3 regions of the Rahnella sp. 2050 genome follow, and region 2 is predicted to be linked to each of the others. Evidence: predicted binding sites of a transcription regulator. Region 2 holds the regulator's gene; each other region holds the start of a gene.
What was found. The regulator Fur, encoded in region 2, represses iron uptake genes when iron is present. The targets are predictions, from matches to a motif close to ATAATAATGAGAACNACTATCAA.

Region 1 (5,225 bases), on a different contig from region 2:
GCGTTATTTTTGGTTTTGGCCTCAATCACCCATTTGAATCCGACCGGATGCGCTTCTGCCGCATTTCCGCCCATAATTAAAATCACATTGGCGTTTTTGATGTCGACCCAGTTGTTCGTCATCGCACCGCGACCAAAGGTTGGCGCTAATGCCGCCACGGTCGGGCCATGACACAGACGGGCCTGACAGTCGATCGCCACCATACCCAGTGCGCGGGTGAATTTCTGATCCAGCAGACCGGTTTCATTACTGGCCGCAGAAGAACACAGCATGCCGGTGGTCAGCCAGCGGTTGACCGTCACGTTGTTTTCATTTTTCTCGACGAAATTGGCGTCGCGGTCATCTTTCATCAGGCGGGCGATACGGGAAATCGCCTCGTCCCACGTGATGCGCTGCCATTTATCGGCACCGGGAGCGCGGTATTCCGGATATCTGAGACGGCCTTCGCTGTGGATGTAATCCAGCACGCCTGCGCCTTTCGGGCACAACGAGCCACGACTGACCGGATGATCGGCGTCACCCTCTACGTGGAAGATATTTTCAGTGACGTTTTTCGCTCCATCGCCCTGGCTGTAAATCAGTATTCCGCAACCTACGGAACAGTAAGTGCAGTTGTTGCGGGTTTCACGGGAGCGAAGCAGTTTGTATTGGCGGGTTTCCGCCAGCGCCATGGTAGGAGTAAATCCTAATAATGCCGCCGTGGTGCCGGCCATACCACCCGCACATATTTTGAATAATTGTCTTCTGCTGACTTGCATGAAAGACTCCTTCCCATCATCTGTTAACACATTGCTTTTCAAATTGGCGCTTTCCGCAGCTGATGCGGAAGCGTTAAAATTAAAGCCAAGTACCCATAATTTTTGTACGGCTTATGTAGCCGGAATGTTTATAAGGTTATTGCTAATGGATGTCCATCAAGTAAACGAACTGGGCGAAAAAGATGACAAAAAAGTGACTCAGATCATCGGAGCCAGCCAAAAAACGGTGATGCAGCGCGCACATCTCAATGAGCCGGAAGATGACTGGATTGCTCAGGAAGTGCCCGTTGCGCTGGTTTATAACGGCATTTCGCATGTGGTCATGATGGCTTCACCGAAAGATCTGCACGCCTTTGCGCTGGGCTTTTCGCTGTCAGAAGGGATTATTGAATCGGTCAGTGATATTTACGGGATGGAGGTGACACCAAACTGTAACGGGATTGAGGTTAACATCGAATTATCGAGCCGCCGTTTCGCCGGGCTGAAAGAACGCCGCCGCGCCATGGCAGGCCGCACCGGGTGCGGCGTCTGCGGCATCGAACAGTTAGGCGATTTATTCCGCCCGCTCGCGCCGCTGCCGTTCAGCCAAACCTTTGATCTGGCAAATCTGGACAACGCGCTGCACCAGCTGAAATCCGTGCAGGAAATCGGCCAGCTCACCGGCTGTACCCACGCCGCCGCGTGGATCACGCCGGAAGGTGAATTACTGGGTGGCTGCGAAGATGTGGGCCGTCATGTGGCGCTCGATAAAATGCTCGGTATGCGTGCCAGACAAAACGACTGGATATCCGGCGCCGCGCTGGTATCAAGCCGCGCCAGCTATGAAATGGTGCAGAAAGCCGCGATGTGCGGCATCGAAATCCTGTTTGCCGTCTCCGCCGCCACCACGCTCGCAGTCGACGTTGCCGAAAAATGCAATCTGACGCTGGTCGGTTTCAGTAAACCGGGACGGGCAACGGTGTATACGCATCCGCAGCGGTTACGTTAACTCTCTCTAAGCACCGCGTGCCTTTAGACAATTTAGGATTGTTTGCGGTTATCTGGTTCTAAGCCCCGTATAACAGGCGCTTACGAGTACCCGCACAAAGCATGGAGCATAGATAATCATTTTCAATATCATTTAATTAACTATAATGATCCGACTGATTACGCGGTGCTCACAATGACGGTGCCGCCCTACACTATGGAGACGATGAACATGAGTTATTCACTGCCATCACTGCCTTACGCATACGACGCACTCGAACCGCATTTCGACAAAGAAACGATGGAAATCCATCACACTAAACATCACCAGGCTTACGTGAACAACGCTAACGCTGCGCTGGAAAGCTTGCCGGAACTGGCTGCACTGCCGGTTGAAGAACTGATCACCAAACTGGATCAGGTTCCTGCAGACAAGAAAGTTGCACTGCGTAACAACGCAGGCGGCCACGCTAACCACAGCCTGTTCTGGAAAGGCCTGAAAACCGGCACCACCCTGCAGGGCGAACTGAAATCTGCGATCGAACGCGATTTCGGCAGCGTTGACGCTTTCAAAGAAACTTTTGAGAAAGCAGCGACCACTCGTTTCGGTTCAGGCTGGGCATGGCTGGTGCTGAAAGACGGCAAACTGGCGGTTGTTTCTACTGCTAACCAGGACAGCCCGCTGATGGGCGAAGCCATTTCCGGCGCTTCCGGTTACCCGCTGCTGGGCCTGGACGTGTGGGAACACGCTTACTACCTGAAATATCAGAACAAACGCCCTGATTACATCAAAGCCTTCTGGGCTGTTGTAAACTGGGACGAAGCAGCAAAACGTCTGGCTGAAGCGAAGTAATTTCGCACTGCCGCCCTTCGCGGGCATGATGATGTTTTCGCCAATGGCGGGTCAGTGACCCGCCTTTTTTATGTCCTGAATTTGTATGCATGATCACTGTTTTACAGCGAATTATTCTTCCGTTTCCCACCATTATTAGACCCCGCTCGCATTAATCAAAAATACGCCACAGATCCTATAAAGTTTATTAAACAACCTACCGATAGATTGTTCACAAAGGCGTCACAAAACCGCATGTCTATTTAAAAGGGATGTTTGACGGAGAATGATTATGAGTAACGGATCGGGTCTTTCGCAGTGGATGAACAATCTCAAGGTCGGCACCAAACTGGGTCTGGGTTTCGGGCTGGTGCTTTTGATCGCGGCCGTCATTACCACTGCGGGAATGATTAAATTTAACGACATCAGTCAGCGTGCGGAAAAAGTCGATTTCAGTAATCAGATGAACGCATTACTCAATGATGCCCGTCTCAGCCGTACGCTTTATCAGCTCAATTACAATCCGGCATATCTCAAACAAAATCAGGACAACATAGACGCGCTGTCGCAACTGATTGAGCAGTCGAAAGACAAGCTGAAATGGGATGCCGCTGGGCAGGCAGAACTGGAGCAGGTGCCGGTAAAAATTCATGAATATCAGCAGGCACAAGCCGCATTTAAAGAAGCCGTCGACCGCAAAGATGCGGTACGCGCCAGCTGGAATCTTTCCGAAACCGAAGCCGTTGTGAAACGTTTACAAGATCAGCTGCGTGTGGAAGATGCCGATCCTTCCATTCGTCTTTCACTGGCCGAAGTCATTCAAAAACTGATCAACGTGCGTTATGACGTGCGCGGCCTGTTGCTCAACATCAACAAGGAATCGGAAGCCAGGCTGTTAAAGTCAATTGATGATACGCAGGCCAATGCTAAAAAGCTGAACGCATTACTGTTGCCGGATCAGCAGGCCACACTCGCCCCGCTGATGAGTGCGCTGGCGACCTATAAAGATCACGTTATGGCCTACATGCCGGCTTACGAAGATGAACAAAAGAACTCGCAGCTGCTGACAGTAAAAGCCGCTGAGATGAACACACTGGTCGCAAAAATATTCAAAAATGAACTGGATAACACGCATAAAGACATCAGTAATGCGCAGATGATCATGATGGTGATTACGCTGATCGTAATGCTGGTGGGGATTATCATTGCATGGCGAATCACCCGCCAGATTGCCCAGCCGCTGCGCGATACGCTGAAAACGGCGGAGGCGATTGCGCGGGGCGATCTGACTGTCGCGCATCCAACCACACGTCGCGATGAGCTGGGTATGCTGATGAACGCGGTGTCCGCGATGAGCCAGAATCTCAGTACGATGATTTATGAAATCCGCTCCGGCGTTTCACAGGTTTCTCACGCGGCGGCTGAAATCGCCGCCGGGAATACCGATCTTTCCTCACGCACCGAACAGCAGGCCGCCGCGGTTGAAGAAACCGCCGCCAGCATGGAAGAACTGAGCGCGACGGTGAAACAGAACGCCGATAACGCCCATCACGCCAGCAAACTGGCCAGCGAGGCTTCGGGCACCGCAACGCTCGGCGGCAAACAAGTCGGCGAAGTGGTCGACACCATGCAGCAGATTTCCGGCAGCTCAAAACGTATCGCCGAAATTACGTCCGTCATCAACAGCATCGCGTTCCAGACCAATATCCTGGCGCTGAACGCTGCGGTTGAAGCCGCGCGTGCCGGTGAACAGGGCCGCGGATTCTCAGTCGTCGCCTCGGAAGTCCGCATACTGGCACAGCGCAGTGCGCAGGCAGCGAAAGAGATCGAAGGGCTGATTGCCGAGTCGGTTGAACGTGTTAACACCGGCGCGAAGCTGGTGGAAAATACCGGACGTACCATGCAGGACATCGTGAAATCCGTCTCGCATGTGCGCGATATCATGGGTGAAATCGCCTCTGCTTCTGACGAGCAAAGCCGTGGTATCAGCCAGATTTCGCAGGCGATTGTCGAAATGGACAGCACGACACAGCAGAACGCCGCGCTGGTTGAGCAGTCATCCGCTGCCGCCGATTCACTCGAAGATCAGGCCGCGACGCTGACGCAGGCAGTCTCGGTATTCCGCCTGGCCGATAACGGCGATATGCTGGCCGCACCGGCATCCGCCGCGCTGCGCCGTCCGGCCCTGCCGCTGCCAGTTCAAGGCAAAACCAGTCAGGATAACTGGGAAACGTTCTGACTGATGAACCTGCGCACCCCGCATGTGCGCAGGTATTCCTTCTACTCCCGCTGCCGAATGCAGGTTATGCTTGAGCGAGTGACATTTCAGCAGCGGAGAGCTTATGCATTATCCCGACGTGTACATCGGTACCATCGAACATTATCCCGACTTTTCACCCAGTGCGATTGCCAAACGTCAGGTTGATGGCGCTGTCGCTCTGACGCCTCTCGGGCTGGAGAACGATCAGCAGGCCGAGAAGTCTTATCACGGTGGCGCTGACCGCGCGCTGTGTCATTTTCCCCGCGAGCATTACGCCTGGTTGCGCCAGCAGTTTCCCGAAGAAGAGGACCGTTTTCATCCGCCTGCGTTTGGGGAAAACCTTTCGACACTCGGCATGACCGAAGATAACGTGTATATCGGTGATATTTTCCGCTGGGGCGACGCGCTG
Region 2 (5,225 bases):
CTGCCGATGGCCGCAAGGTGAAAGGCGTGATCCACTGGGTGTCCGCGTCTGAAGGCAAACCGGCTGAGTTCCGCCTGTATGACCGTCTGTTCAGCGTCGCAAACCCGGGCCAGGCGGAAGACTTCCTGACCACCATCAACCCGGATTCCCTGGTGATTTCCCACGGTTTCGTGGAGCCATCACTGGTGGCTGCACAGGCTGAAATCAGCCTGCAGTTTGAGCGTGAAGGTTACTTCTGTGCCGACAACCGCTACTCAAGTGCTGAACATCTGGTGTTTAACCGTACCGTTGGCCTGCGTGATACCTGGGAAAGCAAACCCGTCGCGTAAGCCCTCAGTATGAGGTAATAAAAACGCAGTTCAGGCTGCGTTTTTTTTCGCCTGTTATTCTTGTCAGAGATGCCTTTTGTTTTTCGTCGCGAATTAATGTATTTCCTATGCTTACTTTTAAAACGTTGTGCCACAGCCGTTCATATTGCTGAAACGTTTAAACTGTAAGATGATTTTGTTTAATCGTATGTTTTAATTATATATTATTATAGTCCATTGCTTTAATCCTTTCCTGCATACCTCTGTAATGCTTTTTCATCTTTATGTGCACTTTGTCATATTTCGATAATTAATGATTAATTACTCATTGATAATTCGCGTCGCGAAAAATACTCTTGATGTTGATTTAACCGGTTACGCCTCTGGCGACCGCTTTTTATACCCGTTTGGGTTTTGCTCGTTTTTTTAGTCAACATGAGGAATCTCTATGCACAAGCACCGTAACAGGGGCAAGGGATCGGCTTACCTGAAACCTGCCATGTATTCTCTCGCCGGCACCTTACTGGGTGGCGGAATGATGTTTTCACAAGAGACCAAAGCAGCCGGTTTTATTGATGATTCCACACTGACCGGCGGTGTGTACTACTGGCAGCGTGAACGTGACCGCAAGGACATGGATCCGGCGAGTGACCACTACAAAGACTATACAACCAACCTTTCGCATTCTACCGCTAACCTGAACCTCGATTTTTCTTCCGGCTATGCCTGGGACATGTTTGGTATTGATATCGCAGCCTTTACGGCGATTGAAATGGCCGAGAGCAGCGAGAGCGGCCATCCCAACGAAATCGCCTTTTCCAACAGCAACCGCGCCTACGACGAAGATTACTCCGGGGATAAAAGTGGGGTCAGTCTTTATAAGGCAGCCGGTAAATTCAAATACGGCGGATTCTGGGGGCACGCAGGGTATATTCAGCCTACCGGACAGACGCTGATCGCACCGCACTGGAGCTTTATGCCGGGTACGTATCGCGGTGCGGAAGCCGGTTATAAACACGATTTCGGTGACCCGGGTGAACTGAGTTTCTCCTATATGTGGGCTGATGAATATAAATCGCCGTGGCATCTGGAAATGGATGATTTCCGCCAGAATGACAAGAAAACCGGCGTTTCTTATATTCATTCGCTCGGTGCGAAATATGATTTTAAAAATGACTTCGTACTGGAAGGCGCATTTGGCCAGGCTGAAAGTTATGTCGATCAGTACTTTGCTAAAGCCTCGTACAAAATGGATCTGCTGGGCAATCCGCTGACCACCAGCTATCAGTTCTATGGTGCAGAAGACCGCATCAGTGACAAGAATGATCCGAACAGTCTGTATGACGGTCTGGCATGGTTGCAGGCACTGACCTTTGGCTATACCACCGGGCAGTTTAACTGGCGTCTGGAAGGGACGATGGTGAAAGCGGAAGGGAATCAGGGCTACTTCCTGCAGCGCATGACCCCGACTTATTCTTCCTCAAACGGCCGTCTTGATGTGTGGTGGGACAACCGCTCGGACTTCAACGCCAATGGTGAAAAAGCCGTGTATGCCGGCGTGCTTTATGATCTGGCGAAATGGGACCTGCCGGGGTTCGCGGTCGGTGGTTCGTACGTCTATGCGTGGGATGCCAAACCGAGCACCAACGCCGCTTATGACCAGAGCCAGCGTCTGAAAGAAAGCGCATGGAGCCTGGATGCGCTGTACACCATTCAGGAAGGGCGCGCCAAAGGGACGTTGTTCAAACTGCATTACACCCAGTACGACAACCATTCGGACATACCGAGCTGGGGCGGCGGTTACGGCAACATTTTCCAGGATGAAAAAGACGTGAAATTCATCGTTATCGCTCCATTTACTATTTTCTGAGGTCGCTATGTCGATGAATAAATTACTGATGATCATGGTTTCGGCTGTTTTGCTGGCCGGTTGTGCACCCACCGCCGATCAGGCACAAATATCCCAAACGCGGGAAGATTACCGTGCCTGTATCAATACGTCAGAAGGCAATCCGGACAAACTGGCATCCTGCGAGGTGTTACTGAATAAACTGAAACAGGAAAAAGCCCACCAGCAATTTGCAGAACAGGAGACGGTGCGCGTGGTGGATTATCAGCGATGTCTGACGGCGCGTAAAACTGGCGACGGTCAGGCATATGCTGCTGATTGCGGGAAAATCTGGCAGGAAATAAAAACGAACAATTCACCTAAGCCGTGAATCTCAGCAGCGAAACATACCCCGGCTTGCCGGGGTTTTTTATGCCTGCTATCCGGGCTCAATCTGCGTCGATATCAGACATAAAAAAACCGCTTTTCAGCGGTTAATTTAGTCAAAGCCTGTGCAGATTACTGCGCAGGTTTATCGTTGTGCAAAGAGTCATCTTCGCGGCAATCGCCTGCTTCACAGTGGCCGTACAGATACAGGCTGTGGTTGGTGAGCTTGATACCGTGTTTCTTAGCAATCTCACGCTGACGACCTTCAATATATTCGTCACGGAATTCGATCACACGACCGCAATCCAGACAGATCAGGTGGTCGTGGTGATGTTGCTGGGTCAGTTCGAATACGGACTTGCCGCCTTCGAAGTTATGACGGGTGACAATACCGGCGTCGTCAAACTGGTTCAGAACGCGGTAAACCGTCGCCAGGCCAATTTCTTCACCCATATCAATCAGTTGCTTGTAAAGATCTTCCGCACTAACGTGATGACCTTCCGGCGCTTGCAGCACTTCCAGGATTTTGAGGCGCGGAAGCGTGACTTTTAAGCCGGCTTTCTTCAGTGCGGTGTTGTTGTCAGTCATGCGGATTCAGTCCTGTTACTATGTGCTAATCAAGTTGAGGCATGCAGCCTGTGGCATCGGCGGCACAAAATTATTCGTTTAGTCTCTTCGTTTAACGCAATGTGCCAATTCTCGTCAACGACAGCCTGTTAATAAAGATCACAAATTGCCGGTCACATTTGTAATGCAACGACTTGATCAATAGAAAAAACAGAGGAACTCAGTGTACCTTGATACGACCGAAAGTTACAATTTTGTAGCAGTTAAATTGTTAATTTCAGTAATAGTTTGGCCCTTCAATTGTAGAATAAATCCTCAGGGCCAACAGGGTTTTTAGCCAATAATTTCAGAAAGGCTAAGTTCTTCTGTGATCTGTTTCACCCAGGCATCAACACGTTCGCTGGTCAGTTCGGGCTGACGATCTTCGTCAATTGCCAGTCCTATGAAGTGCTTATCATCCGCCAGGCCTTTAGATGCTTCAAAGTGGTAACCTTCGGTAGGCCAATGTCCGACAATCACTGCGCCGCGTGGCTCAATGATATCGCGCACGGTGCCCAGCGCATCGCAGAAATATTCGGCGTAGTCTTCCTGGTCACCGCAACCAAACAGTGCCACCAGCTTACCTTCGAAATCTATCTCTTCCAGCGTTGGGAAAAAGTCGTCCCAGTCACACTGCGCTTCACCGTAATACCAGGTTGGAATGCCGATAAGCAAAATATCGAATTTTTCCAGATCCTCTTTGCTGCTCTTCGCAATGTCATGCACCTCTGCAACATCTTTACCCAATTGCTTCTGGATCATTTTTGCGATGTTTTCGGTGTTACCTGTATCGGATCCAAAGAAGATACCTACAACGGCCATAAGATTACCTAACCTCTTGTTCTCAATGAAGTGCTCTGCAACGCAGGCAATAATAATGCAGATGATAGCAAACTCGTGCGGCGGAGAATATGCTTCTGCTCGCCTTCTTAACTGGGAAATAAGTTTATCGGGCAATATTTTTAAGTGTTATCGCCTTTGTGTGCTTTCACCTGCGGCGAATTAACCTCAGGGTTAATGAGGTCAAAAGCAAGTTTGAGAAATAAGTCGTCACAATACTAAATTTCGAGAACATTCCGCCGATAGATGATTCGGGAGCAATCTCAACATAATAAAGAAATCGATGCCCGGAGAGGTGTTCAAACATGTCCTGGGGCACTTGCCTGCTGGTTACCTGTCTTGATTCTCCGCATCCCCGTCAATCCTCAGGCCAGAAACAGACATGTTTCGAGAGAGGCATATCGTGCAGTTTTTAAAAAATATCACCATCAGGGCCGCTTTATTAACCATTCTTGGCATCTTTTGCGTCATGTGGGCAGGTGTTTCCCTTTACACCGTCACCTCACTGGACACACTGACCCAAAATACCAAAAATAGTACCGAGCTGGTCAACAATATGGCGCTGATCAATAAAGGAAATGATCAGTATTTTCGTACCGTGACGCGCCTGAGCCGCGCCGTGGCACAGCTTCAGGCCGATCCGTCAAAAGGTCCGGAAATTTTTGATACCGCCAAACAATCACTCAGCGGGCTGACGCAGGCTCTGGCCAGTTTTAAAGCGGCACCGCATCCGGGGCTGGAAGATTCCTCCGTGCAGGAATTAATCACCAGTTGGGAAAATCTGATCACGCAGGGCGTCACGCCATTGTTCGACGCAGCCCGCAGCAAAAATACGGAGTCCTATAACCAGCTAGCCAATTCCACCGTACCTGCACTGAGCCGCAGCTTTGGCTCATCGATGGAGAAAGTCAGCGGTCAGATCGCTGTCGATTTTGATGCGGCACAACGGCAATCCACCCATCTGACGTCATTTAGCAAAGTGATTCTGCTGACGGCATTTGGTATCGGGCTGGTGATTTTATTGCTGACTGACCGTTATCTGGTGATGGCGCTGGTGAAGCCGCTGGATAAAATCCGCGGTCACTTCGCGGTGATCGCCAGCGGCGATCTGACGTTTTATCTGGAAGAATTCGGTAAAAACTGCGCCGGTAAGCTGATTCCGTTGCTGAACGAGATGCAGTTGAGCCTGGTCAATACCGTTCAGACCATCCGCAACTGCACCAATCACATCTATCAGGGCGCGTCAGAAATTTCAG
Region 3 (5,225 bases), on a different contig from region 2:
GCCATTGAGCGAACCAGCATTCCACAAGCCAGCCGTCAGCGCCGATTCCAGCGAGGCGTGAATAATCAGCCAGGTATTGACCGCAATCAGCAGCGCCCGTACGCCGATACCGACGATAATCAGGCGGAACGTTTCGATGCCCTGACGCCATGCCAGGGCGTATACCACCAATGCGGTCACGACGCCGCCTGCCATCGCGCCGGGGAGAAGGTCGCCCGCAGCGCCATTGAACAACACGATAATCAGCAGAACGCCGGTATACGCGCCGGTGTTAAAACCGATAACGTCCGGACTTCCCAATGGATTGCGCAGCAGCGACTGAAAAATCGCGCCGCTGATGCCGAGTGCGGCACCGAGAATCATCGCCATCACCACGCGCGGCAGACGCCATTGCGTGACAATAATGCTCAGGTTTTTCGGCCCGTCGCCGAGCAGGGCGCTGACAACCTGCGACGGCGTCAGTGCCAGTGTTCCGCTACCCAGCGCGTAAACCGCCAGCAGGATCAGGCATAACACCAGTCCGCAGGCGGTCAGAAAGGGGCGCGACAGCAGCAAAGGTTTTTTCAGCGGGCGAGGTTCTGTAAGAGTCTGGCTCATGGTTAACCTCTGTGTAATCCACCGGGACGGCGTACCAGGAAAATAAGCACCGGCGCGCCGATAAAGGCGACCACCACGGAAACCCGCAATTCTCCGGTAACCAGAAAACGCCCGGCGATATCGGCTGCCAGCAACAGCGTCGGGGTTAACACCAGCGTCCACGGCAGCATCCAGCGCGGATCCGCACGACAGATCCAGCGCGCCATATGCGGCACCATCAGGCCGACAAAGGCGATGGGGCCGACAGCCGCTGTGGCGCTGCCGCACAACAACGTAATCGCCAGTAATCCCAGCAACTGCGTGGTCGCGATTTTGGTGCCGAGCGCCGTCGCCAGTTCGTTGCCCATCGTCAGATTATTCAGGGAACGGGCCATCAGTAAGCTCAGGGCAACCGCAAAAGTCACCGGCGGTGTGATGGTTTTAATCACGGTAATATTGCGGATATCCAGCGAGCCAGCCTGCCAGAATCGCAACTGATCGTAGACGGTCGGGTTGAGCAGGGAAATCCCCGAAGACATGCCTTCCAGCACAGCGCCGAGCGCGACGCCCGCCAGAGTTAAGCGTACCGGATCCAGCTTTCCGCGTCCCAGCGCGCCGATCATGGCGACCAGCAATGTTGCCAGTAAGGCACCGGCAAACGCGAACCACAAATAGTGGCTGACATCCGTTGCGCCAAAAAAGGAGATACCGATAACCACCGCGAAAGCCGCACCCGCATTAACGCCAAGAATACCGGGATCAGCCAGCGGATTGCGGGTGAGGATTTGCATCAGCGCACCGGATAATCCGAGCGCCATCCCTGCCAGCAAACCGGCCAGCGTGCGCGGCACACGGGCATCGGTGACAATCACGCAGTCCGCCCCAGTGCACTGGCCGTTAAGCGCTGACATCACGGTGCCGGACGCAAGCGATTTCTCGCCCAGCACCAGACTCAGCGCCATCATCAGGCAGAGCAAAAACAAGGCAACCAACAGCGCTGTGAGATTTTTTATTGAGCGGGACATCAGTGAGTTACGAACAGTTTTTCAAGCTGATTCAGCATGTTGCTGGCGCTGTAATAATCGAGTCTGAACGTGTCGTCACCCATGGCATACACGCGCCCGGCCTGCACGGCAGGTAACTTCGCCAGAAAAGGATTGGTCAGCAGCCGTTGTGCATCAGGCTGACTGGCGGAAAATAACAGCAGCGTCTGGCCGTTCATCGCCTCCGGCATTTTCTCACCGGCAAGCTGGATGATGTCATGGCGTTTGCCCTGACTGTAACTGGCGGCTAAATTCAGCGGAACCGGCGCGAGGCTGAATCCTAACTGCCGGAGCAACTGACCTTGCGGTGACGCGGGCGTCCACAGATTGGCGCTTTTGCCATCTGATCCATAAACCAGCGCGGACACCGGCTGCGGTGGCAAATGTATCGCTTTTTTCAGACTGTCTTCACGGGCTGAAAACTGCGCGATAACCTTGGCGGCATCGGTTTCTTTACCCGTCGCCCGGCCTAATTCGGTGGCGAGTTCCTGCCAGCTTTTATCGTCGTAATTGACCACCATGACCGGCGCAATGGCCGACAGCTGATCATAGAGTTTCAGTGCGGAATCCCCGCCTGTGGCGGCAATAATGATGAGATCCGGTGCCTGTCCGGCAATGGCTTCAGCATTCGGTTCGCCGATATAAAGCCGCTGCACACCGCGTTGTTTCGCGACATCGCCCCACTGGCGGAAAAAGCCCTGAGCATCGGAAACCCGATTATTGGGCGCAGTCGCTCCGCTGGCGATAACCGGCGCATTAATCGCCAGCAATGTGCCGGTGACGGTGACGCTGGTGGAGACAATCCGCTGCGGCGGCTGTTGTAATGTGATGCTTCCCTTTGAGGTCATAACTTGCCGTGGCCAGCCTTCTGCGAAAGCCTGCGTGGCGACAAGCAGCGATAACAACAGCGCAACCATCCCTGAAAAACGGCGAAAACCAGCCCTTGTCATTGGATCCATTCCTGATTCTTTAATGTTAATGGTTATCATTATTATATGCAGGGCGTATGGGGTCAATGACGAGAGAGGTTCAATCCGTGGAAAAGTCAGGGGAAGACAGGTATTCACGCAACAAAAAAGCCACTCCGTATGAAGTGGCTTAATCGTTTGAATCTCAAACTAAAATCTGGTGGCCCTTGCTGGACTTGAACCAGCGACCAAGCGATTATGAGTATCAACATTCAAGTAGGGAAATCAATAATTTATATTTTAAAACAATGACATGGATTGACATTTTTTGCCAGGAATTGCCCGATTCCTCCATCTATATCGCCACTTTATCGCCACTTTTATCTAACCTTCAAAGAGTAAAGAGCAGACTTATTCTTGTTGTCCCCAAACTCAGTGATTCATGTCATGTAATCCATCCGGTAATGAAAGATAAAGGCTATAACGTATGGGCATTTTTTCATCAGGACTTTCATTAAAAGTTATATTATGTACTGGAAATTTCGGTAGTATATTAATTACACAAGTAAGAAATACTTCTTCAAAAAAAGTAATTAAAAATTGAAGTATGATATTTGCTTCAAGATGAATAATATTAGAAGCACTTCCCTTTATGCCCCATTTTGGAGGTAGCAATTCATTACCATTCTCAATGTTAAAGTTAGTAATTAATAATGGGTTTTCTGTGGTCGAAGCATGTTCCTGGGCATTTCTTAGTGAAAAAATATGATAGCACATTGGTAATTTTTCACGAAGAACTTCGATCAATTCTTTAGCGTCCGCATGTTCTGACTCGATTTCTTTTAACAAAAAATCTATGCGCCCATGTTTTGTTTTTAAAGGGATAAACATATTAACCATTACTGACGTTTCTTGGATACATCTTTTCGCTGCAATCAAGAAACCTGTTGTGAAACCATCAATATTTTTAACCTGCGGAAAATATGCATGAGATTTTCCATTCATTATATGCTTGTTTCTTTCGAATTTTTGGATTTCTTTATCAAGTTCATTTGAGTAAGACTGTAAATAAATCAAACACTCCAATAAAACATTTCTGATGTCACTTACCTTGTTAATGATATCTATACGTTTAGGGTCTTGTTCAGAAAATATTTGCCTCAGGAAATCATTGGCAAGTAATACAGTGTTGGCAACTAATGGATTGGATGCACCAAAATCTGAAGTCTTCGTATAGACCCAAGGCATCTCATGATGATTTCTTTGTGGGTCTAATGTATCTGGGCTCAACATTTTAAAAGTAGAGTTTTCGGTGAATATCTCCATTGACTCGCCAAAATTAATCATTGCAAGAATGTTCCCAGTCTCACCCTCAGGCAAACCAAAAGACACAGCATCATCACGCATGTGATTCTCCGCAAAATGTCCCGCCCCCTTGATTAGAGGCCGGGAGTATAATTATTTCAGAGTGAGCTTTTTTTTGCTCCCTCAATCTCTTCTCTACAAACATCAATGTTATTAAATGAATATTGAAGGTAGGTATATCCCTGCGCAGAGGTATTTGCTCTTGTTTCGATGAATATAGTGTTGATGTTGTTTTTTAAATGTTCCTCTTTTGAGTCTTTCCAGACTGCAGATAAAAATCGTTCCTTTTTAGCCAATCCCATCATCCAATCTTGAGGCTCTTTCCAGATAGACCCAGATAGAAGAAAATCAGTTGTCTCAGCTTTGCCATAGAGTGATGTTAATGAGTTAGTTAAGTCTTCAAATTTTGCTTTTAGGGCAAGGCCATAGCTGTCAGTATTGATATTCTTTCCTACAGCTCTAATTTCACACAACCCAACCTTTGGTGATATTAGCAAACCATAAACTACAAAATCTGCATTTGGTTTAGGTAGTTTGTCAGACGTATAAAGATTTACGCTATCTTCAAGCGGTTTTAATTTCGTACCGATCATATCTTCGATATTTTTTTGTGATAGCCCCGCTTCTAAACCGAAGGGGCCTTCTGCTGGTGGAAGTAATGGGGGCTGTGCAGGAGCATTTTTGGCTGTTGATTCGGGCTCAGAGTTATTTTTTTCTATATTTTGTGATTCTGTTTTAATTTTTATATCTGCAAGTCCATATTTTGCTATTAAATATTTCTGTTGCAACATTGCCATGCTTTGCTCTTGAGTCGCAACTGTAGACAATTTTAATGCTTGAATTAAACCGCCGCTGTATTGACTTGCCTCGGCTTTGGCTTCATCAATTTGTGCATTCAGGTTATCAATTTCGTTTTTTATTGAATCGGCAAGCTTAGGATCAGGTGGAGTACCGGTAACGGTAACTTCAATTTTTGCTCCCGATTCAATAGCATTTATGCGTTGCTCTAGCAGAGCCTTATTAGTTCCCAATACTTCAAGTCTTACTGTATTCAAGTTCTTAATCAGTCCCCCTGAGAATTGTCTATCAACTTCCTTTGCTTCCGATATTTCGCCTTCAGTCTGAGATAATTCGGATTTCAGGCTCAAAATTTGCTGTTTTTGCTCTGGAGTCAGCTCTTTTGGACCACATCCTGTTAACAATGCCATTGCCACTAAGCTTGCTACTAAACTTTTTTTCATATCCCTATCCCATGAGTAAATGTTCTGATTAATCCTAGCAGGAAGACAAGCCTAGTTAAAGAATCTGCTGATGCTCTGAATTGCTAAGGGAG

Region 1: a site for Fur is predicted at 1,856-1,878, ahead of sodA (superoxide dismutase [Mn]). Genes of this name have one in related genera too.
Region 3: a site for Fur is predicted at 2,592-2,614, ahead of fepB (Fe2+-enterobactin ABC transporter substrate-binding protein). Genes of this name have one in related genera too.

Annotation. Positions count from the first base shown of each region.
Region 1 is NZ_JBEPKE010000004.1:89,972-95,196, reverse strand. It holds gene fdnG (formate dehydrogenase-N subunit alpha) at 1-758, opposite strand, end outside; gene fdhD (formate dehydrogenase accessory sulfurtransferase FdhD) at 904-1,746, shown strand; gene sodA (superoxide dismutase [Mn]) at 1,957-2,577, shown strand; gene ABIC79_RS16515 (methyl-accepting chemotaxis protein) at 2,849-4,795, shown strand; gene yiiM (6-hydroxyaminopurine reductase) at 4,899-5,225, shown strand, end outside.
Region 2 is NZ_JBEPKE010000002.1:1,085,264-1,090,488, forward strand. It holds gene glnS (glutamine--tRNA ligase) at 1-329, shown strand, start outside; gene chiP (chitoporin ChiP) at 808-2,178, shown strand; gene chiQ (ChiQ/YbfN family lipoprotein) at 2,192-2,527, shown strand; gene fur (ferric iron uptake transcriptional regulator) at 2,656-3,111, opposite strand; gene fldA (flavodoxin FldA) at 3,424-3,951, opposite strand; gene ABIC79_RS12300 (methyl-accepting chemotaxis protein) at 4,373-5,225, shown strand, end outside.
Region 3 is NZ_JBEPKE010000005.1:169,521-174,745, reverse strand. It holds gene fepG (iron-enterobactin ABC transporter permease) at 1-597, opposite strand, end outside; gene fepD (Fe(3+)-siderophore ABC transporter permease) at 600-1,601, opposite strand; gene fepB (Fe2+-enterobactin ABC transporter substrate-binding protein) at 1,601-2,569, opposite strand; gene ABIC79_RS18870 (hypothetical protein) at 2,960-3,934, opposite strand; gene ABIC79_RS18865 (hypothetical protein) at 3,991-5,133, opposite strand.